DNA from 2 places in the Weizmannia sp. WK01 genome. Region 1 is predicted to be linked to the other one. Evidence: riboswitches for the same ligand, from Rfam matches in the RefSeq annotation. Region 1 holds a riboswitch; the other holds the start of a gene.
The links. Region 1 has a riboswitch for thiamine pyrophosphate ahead of tenA (thiaminase II). Riboswitches for the same ligand answer to the same signal wherever they lie in the genome.

Region 2: linked by a shared signal. The riboswitch ahead of thiT (energy-coupled thiamine transporter ThiT) and the one ahead of tenA (thiaminase II) in region 1 are both predicted to bind thiamine pyrophosphate.

Annotation. Positions count from the first base shown of each region.
Region 1 is NZ_CP109616.1:902,399-905,981, reverse strand. It holds gene allB (allantoinase AllB) at 1-737, shown strand, start outside; partial or broken gene thiW (energy coupling factor transporter S component ThiW) at 1,248-1,765, opposite strand; gene tenA (thiaminase II) at 1,805-2,596, opposite strand; TPP riboswitch at 2,633-2,722, opposite strand; gene OF158_RS04090 (alpha/beta hydrolase) at 3,053-3,583, opposite strand, start outside.
Region 2 is NZ_CP109616.1:1,647,649-1,651,231, reverse strand. It holds gene OF158_RS07615 (FAD-dependent oxidoreductase) at 1-12, opposite strand, end outside; gene OF158_RS07610 (CBS domain-containing protein) at 80-550, opposite strand; gene OF158_RS07605 (MBL fold metallo-hydrolase) at 619-1,473, opposite strand; gene thiT (energy-coupled thiamine transporter ThiT) at 1,670-2,260, opposite strand; TPP riboswitch at 2,309-2,409, opposite strand; gene OF158_RS07595 (SOS response-associated peptidase) at 2,467-3,141, opposite strand; gene OF158_RS07590 (oxygen-dependent tRNA uridine(34) hydroxylase TrhO) at 3,522-3,583, opposite strand, start outside.

The DNA.
Region 1 (3,583 bases):
TGGATGCCATCAAGCGGGCGCTATATTTTGCGAAACAAACCGGGTGCAAACTGCATTTTGTCCATGTCAGCAGTGCGGAAGGGGTGGAAGAAATTACGAAAGTGCGGAACGAAGGACAGGATGTCACGCTTGAGTCATGCCCCCATTACTTTACCATCACAACAGCCCAATTTGCGGAAATCGGCCCACTTGCCAAATGTTCCCCGCCTTTGCGCAGCGAAGCGGAGCAGGAAAAACTTTGGGAAGGATTGAAACAAGGAAAAATCGATATGCTGACATCCGACCATTCCCCTTGCCCGCCTGTAATGAAGGACAGCGAAACCGGAAATATTTTTGAGGTATGGGGCGGCATAACCGGGTGCCAGAATAATGTCGATTTGATGTTCGATGAGGCTGTCAAAAAGCGCAATATTCCCATTACGCAATTTACGCGCATGATTGCAACCAACCCTGCCGAACGTTTTGGCTTAAAATCGAAAGGGGAAATTGCGCTCGCAAAAGATGCGGATCTCCTCTTTCTCGATCCCGACCGGCCATACACGGTAAGTGCGGAAGACCTCTATTACCGCCATAAGCACAGCCCGTATATCGGCAGAAAAATTGATTGCCGGGTTACGAAAACTTTTGTAAGAGGACAGCTCGTATTTGATCTGGATGGCGGTGGTATCAAGGGTGAGCCGGTTGGCAAATGGATCCGGCCAGCGAAGGTTTCAGACTATGCCGGAGTGCCGTCATAATGCCAACAGCATCAGGCTCTGCTTTCAAGAGCCTGTTGTTGCTGGCACAGATTTCGGGACAGGAATAAAAATAACGCAAGACAGCTTGCTGTTTTCAAGAGCCTGGTTTTGCTGGCATGGATTTTGACCGGTTATCAATGGCTGGCAACCTGTATGCACCATGGCAAATGCCTTCAATCCTCCGTGGTGCTTCGTTCAAATGTAAATGTAAGAGGAAGCTCGTATTCAATCTGGATAGCGGCTGTATACAGGCGAGCCGGTTGGCAAATGGATCCGGCCAGCGAAGGTTTCAGACTATGCCGGAGTGCCGTCATAATGCCAATAACATCAGGCTCTGTTTTCAAGAGCCTGATGTTGCTGGCACAGATTTCGGGACAGGAATAAAAATAACGTAAGACAGCTTGCTGTTTTCAAGAGCCTGGTTTTGCTGGCATAAATTTTGACCGGTTATCAATGGCTGGCATCCTGTATGCGCCGTGGTAATGCCTTCACTCCTCCCCGGTGTTTCGCTCAAAACTTACGGTTGCTTACGGTATGATTGATCATTCTGTCCCACCCTTTATTTTTTTGTAAAACTTTTATCAAAACATAGCCAAAAATGGCCCCTGCAAAAGAGCTTAAAAAGAAGGCAGGGATAAATCCGAAAAGCGTTGACGCTTGGCCGAGTAAGAAAACAACAATGGGATAACATGCCAAGGCACCGAGAATGCCTGTCCCCATAACCTCCCCAACAAAGGCAAAAATGAGCTTATTCGTCTTCGCGTACAGATAAGCTGCCAAAAACGCGCCGATCATGCTTCCCGGAAAGGAAAAATACTCCCTGTCCCAAGCAAGTTACGTAAAAGCGAGGATATAAAAGCTTGCGTAACCGCATAACCGGGGCCTAGCAAAACAGCCGAGAGTATGTTGGCAAAATGCTGTACCGGAAAAATTTTTGCAAAACCAACCGGGATATAAATCAAGCTGCTGGATACAGTTGTGATAGCTGCAATAACTGCAGTTGCTGTTATTTTTTGTGTTTTTCTCATTAGAACCAACCTTCCCTCCTTTTTAGTTGTGAATGAAAATCAGACCGGCCAGTCTTGTTTTTTATCGTTCATATCCCAAAATAAGTATTCATACTTTGAGGCTATTTGAAAATGGCGTTCTAAGACTGCCAATTCCGTTTCTGATTTTCCGCTTGCCAGTTGGTCCATTAAGTCAATTAACCACTGCGTTCCGGAGCCGAACGTTTCTGAAGAATAGGTTTCGATCCATTTCTTGTAAGGATTGGCCTCCAATGTGTCTCGATGATTTACTTTTAGCAGTTTCCCAATTTCCCAATAATCCCAGGCACACGGCAACAAGCAGGCAACAAGTTCAGCCAAGCTTCCATTGGCGGCCACTTGCAGCATATAACTCGTGTAAGCAAGGTTGATCGGCGTTGGTTGGGTTGCTTCTAAATCCGTCCGAGTAACGCCAAACTCGGCAGCGTATTGGCGGTGCAGTTCCATCTCAAAATGCAACGATTCATGGAGCACCGCAGCAAATCTCGTCATCATGCCGAGGTTACCCGCTTTCACAACACCCATGGCAAACAGTTTTGCGTACTCAACTAAATATACGTAATCCTGCTTTAAATAATAGATAAATTTATCTCTTTCTAAAGTTCCGTTCCCCAGTCCCACGACAAAAGGATGGTTATGGTTTTTCTCCCAAATCGGCTGGACATTTTGATATAGTCTTTCTGTAAAAGATCGTTTCAACAATGATTCCTCCTTGTTTACCGGAAAGCCGAATGCGGTTTGCAGGCTGGTTTCACCCTTTGCCCCGAGCAATGGCAGGAGGAGCATCCTCAAAATAAAAAAACCGCCCTCCATCGGAAAGCGGGTGTATCAATTACAAATCATCAGGTGTAATTTCATCACCTACTTCCCTTCGCTAGTACGAACTAGATCAGGTTCAAAGGGTACTTCTCAGCCAACCCGGCGCCCCTAGTAGATTATTATGAATATTCATTTACATTACTCTTACCATATCATAGTATCGTATTTTGTGCAACAGGAGATTTATTGTCCGTCTTTTAAGTTTTTGTAAAATATGGAAACAGAGCCAAAGAATGTTGACTCAAATGCTGCCTGTACCACGCTTCAGTTCCCGAGATACGGTATTTTTATTACAGCCAACCATATCAGTGATTACTTGCATGGATTTCCTTCTGCACGAAGGGTGGCAATCTTCACCATAGATAAACCCCCGTATTGATTGCGTTTTTATCGCAAACGGTTTATCATGGTTTTTTTCATTTATTTAGCTTGTTGCATTTGATTATCCAACTAGCCTTTTGTAATTTTATCAAAAAAGCCTATATAATCTACTATTGCATTTTCAAAATAATCACCTAAATAAATATCGAAATGTCCACAGTCATACTCTTTTATCGTTGCTTTCTTGGAGCGTTTTGCACACTTTATGGTTGCCCAAGCAGGTGCTAATGTATCTTTCCGACAAACCGCATAAAATATCGGTATTCCTATATTTTTAGTGTATCTACTAGGCGAATATTTAAAGAATTCTAAAACCGATCTTGCGGGGGCTTTATTCACAAACTTTAAATTTTCAGGCATCAACTTAAAAACCTTTTTGTAGTCAGAAACAGCCATCATCGCTACTTTCCCCGGCGCATCCACCAATTTAATCATGACCGGATGATACCCGGTAATAGAAGATAAAACGTCAGCTATGGCAAAGGGGAATATTTTTAGGGCAGATAGTGGTGAGACCGTTTTCACTGTAGCTAAGGTGTTTGTATATGGGCACTGTGCCACGGTTGCAAGAATATCTATTCGATGAGCTGATAGGGTTAT
Region 2 (3,583 bases), 750 kb from region 1:
AGTTCCGTTCATGATTTGACCTCCCCGAAAGACTGTTATGTATAGTCTTCCCCGGGGAGGCCGGTCTAAACATTGCGATTTAGCTGTTGAGCAATTTATCCGTAATCTGGCGCATGATATCGCCTCTTGAGATGACGCCGACAACACGCCCTGCCTGATTGACGACCGGAAGCTTTTTAAAATGGTGTTTTACCAGAATCCTGAGCGCATTTTCAAAATCGTCTTCAGGCCTTACCGTATACAGTTCCCGCCGTTTCATAATCTTTTCCACCGGGAAGTCCAGGCTGTGCACCAATTTTTCATTAAAGTCTTCCTGCTCATTTACCACGATCGTAATATAAAAATCGTAAACGGTCCGTGCTTTTGGCTGCAAAAAGCGGATGACATCCCCGTCGCTGATCATACCGAGTAGCTTTCCTTCCGCGTCCACGACCGGTACGCCGCCGATCCGGTGGTGGGCAAGCACCTTTAACAGTTCCCGGATCGTTGTCTCTTTTTTTACCGTAATAACATCCCGGATCATAAAATCTTTGACTTCCAATTTTCTCACCCCTTTATATCCATCCATTTACAAATTATTGTAAACCTTTGCGGGGAAGGAAGCAATGAACAAACCGCCTATTGTGTGCCATCTACGTATTTCCCGTGATCCGGGAGCGCGATTTCATCAAATCTGGATGCAAGGTCCTCAAGCCCTTTCCGCAAGCCGGAGCCAGACATCGGGATCCCGTGGCCGCAAACAGCAGTTTCCGGCTTTAAAGCAGCTAATTTTTCAACTGAGCGTTTGGCCGCTTTCCAGTCATTTGTAAAATAGCGCGGCGGCCCGTTTACTTCCTGCCTTTGCACCAGCACTTTCCAAAATTCATCCTGCCTGACGGTGATAAATGCGTCCCCCATGATCAACACGCTGTCTGCTTCCCTGAAGAACGACACATGCCCTCTCGAATGGCCGGGCGTATGGATCCATTTCCAGCCCGGCAAAAACGGGACCGTCCCGTCTTCGGGAAGGGGCTGGACAGCATGGCCAAGATCAACCGGTTCATTCGGATAAATCATGGAAATCTTCGCCAGCAGGCCGCCTTCAACGGACGGATCGGGATCCGGATACGTTTCACGCCCGGTTAAATAGGGCAACTCCAATCGATGTGCAAAAACCGGCACGTCCCACTTTTCCAATAATGGCGCAATCGCTCCGACATGGTCAAAATGGCCGAGCGTCAGTAAAACCGCTTTTGGTTTTGCCTTTTCCCCGAAGCGTGCCCGCACGGCTGAAAATATCGCTTCGGCAGAACCCGGCATGCCGGCATCCACGAGGACAAATGCATCGGTTCCGGCCCTGCCGATCAGGCACACATTGACAATTTGGATGGTAAGGCAATAGATATCCGGCAGCAATTCCCTGCCTGTTCCGCTCTCAATCGAAGTCATCGGGATGACCCGGTGGCCAAACGGGTGATGAATGTCTTTGTCCATAAAATCCCCTTTCTTTCATTTTCCTTCTATTTATCTTTTCCCGTTTCTCGAAAGCCTTACCCGTAGCCTCCTATCATCAACCGAAAAAGCAGTAAAAACCGGACTACCGGCTTTACAAGGCGCCTGTTACCATGAAGCCTCTTTCCTTCAGCGAAAACGGCAAGGCGCAGTTGGCCTTGCCGTTTTCAAGTTGCTTTTATGCCGCATGCCTGTGCGGATTGCGGTATTTTGTCAGCAGCTGCGGGGCGGCATTCAAGAGAATCGCCGCAACAGCTGCGCATAAAATCGCATTCCCAATCATCGTGCCGCCGTTCATGATGAGAGAATAGAGAAACGCCGACTGTCCTTTAGGCGCATAGGAACCCCAAAAAATCACGCCGGCTACGAAATGCCAGAAATAGCGGGCAAAACTTCCGGTAAGAACGGAAAGGCATATCCAAAAAGTCATCGTGCCCTTTTTATCGTGACGACAGCTTCTTTCGACAAGCGGCCGGAAAAGCCCGGAAAACCCGATGAACGAAAAAGCGACCGGATATTCCATGATGCCCTGAAGCGGGTTAAGAATATCATTAGCATCACCGGTGACGATCTGCAGCAGGCTCCAAATAAATCCGGAAGCAACACTTGCTTTAAATCCCCAGCGAAAAGCGACCACAAAAATCGGCAGCATGGCAAACGACAGAGAAATCGCGGACGTCACCTTAATGGACGGCAATAAGTCCAACACGAGCGCGAACGCCGCAAAAATAGCCGCTTCAATCATAGCCTGTAAACTTAATTTGCCCATAAAAAAATCCCCCTTTTGGTATGCATGAACATAACGAACCATGGGAGGACAAAAGAAATTCCACATCCCTACGCCGGCATTAACCGGACAGGTTCAAAGGGTCAGAACATGGCGTTCACTCTCAGCTTAACGCTCCCCCTGTGGTTACGTTCATGAAATTGTCACCTTTATGATAAACTTTTTGCCACAACATTTCAACAAAAAATTTAATCTTTTGGCAATAACAGCTCCGGAAAATTGTTTTTCGGCGAATTGACGCGTTCAGATACGGCATACATTTCCATTAGGTCTGCATCATACTGCGAAAGGAGTGGCAACAGCCGGCCCGCCTCAGTGACCGATGTGTCCAGCCATTTTTCTTCATCTTCCCTGCGTAAAATCACCGGCATCCGGTCGTGAATTTTTGCCATCATCCTGTTCGCCTTTGTCGTTAAAATCGTGCAAGTAAAGACCGGATTCCCTTCCTGGTCCATCCATTTTTCCCAAAGCCCGGCCATCGCAAAAATGCCCCTGTTCTTAAGCCTGATCCGCATCGGCTCCCGGGTGCCGTCTTTTCGGTTCCACTCAAAAAAAGAATCGGCCGGAATGAGGCAGCGCCGCCTTTTCACTGCCTCCCGGAAACCCGGTTTCTGAAATACGGTTTCGCTTCTGGCATTGATCATCTTATGCCCGATTTTCGGATCTTTTGCCCAGGAAGGAATCAAGCCCCATTTTAAAAAACCGAGTCTGTACTGCCCATGGGCGCTGATCACGGCAGCCACCATTTGCGAAGGCGCGACATTATAACTTTTGGCATATTCACTGCTTGAAAAAGAAGCTTTGGCATGGAACCTTTCTTCCAATTCATTTACAGATGCCGTTAACGTGTACCTCCCGCACATCCAAATCCCGCCTTTCTTTCTATCCTGAAAATATTGCCCGCTGATTTTCATCCTCTGCCATACCGCGTATGAAGCGGCAAAGATGCCCATTTTTCCCCATTTTACACAAAAAACAGGCAGATAAAAAGGATTTGGCCCAGTTGCACCAAATCCTTTCTCTGTTCCGGAACGCACCGCTTGTTAACCCTGCCCCCGAGCTGGGATGTTTGCAGCAGTTCCCGGTTTTTCTTCTCTTTTTCACATTCCGCTCTTTAGGCCTTGTTTCTTTCAAGAAAATGCCGTTTCCGAAGCAAGGAATCGTTCCGGCAGGGAGCGAGCACGGTTTCCATGCCCTTTTTCACCATCCGCTTTTCGGATAGTAAGGTTAAAAGCCGCACCGTTTACCGGTTTAACGCCGCGTCTTCTTCTTCGATCCGGCGCAGCCGTTCAGCCACTTCTTCCG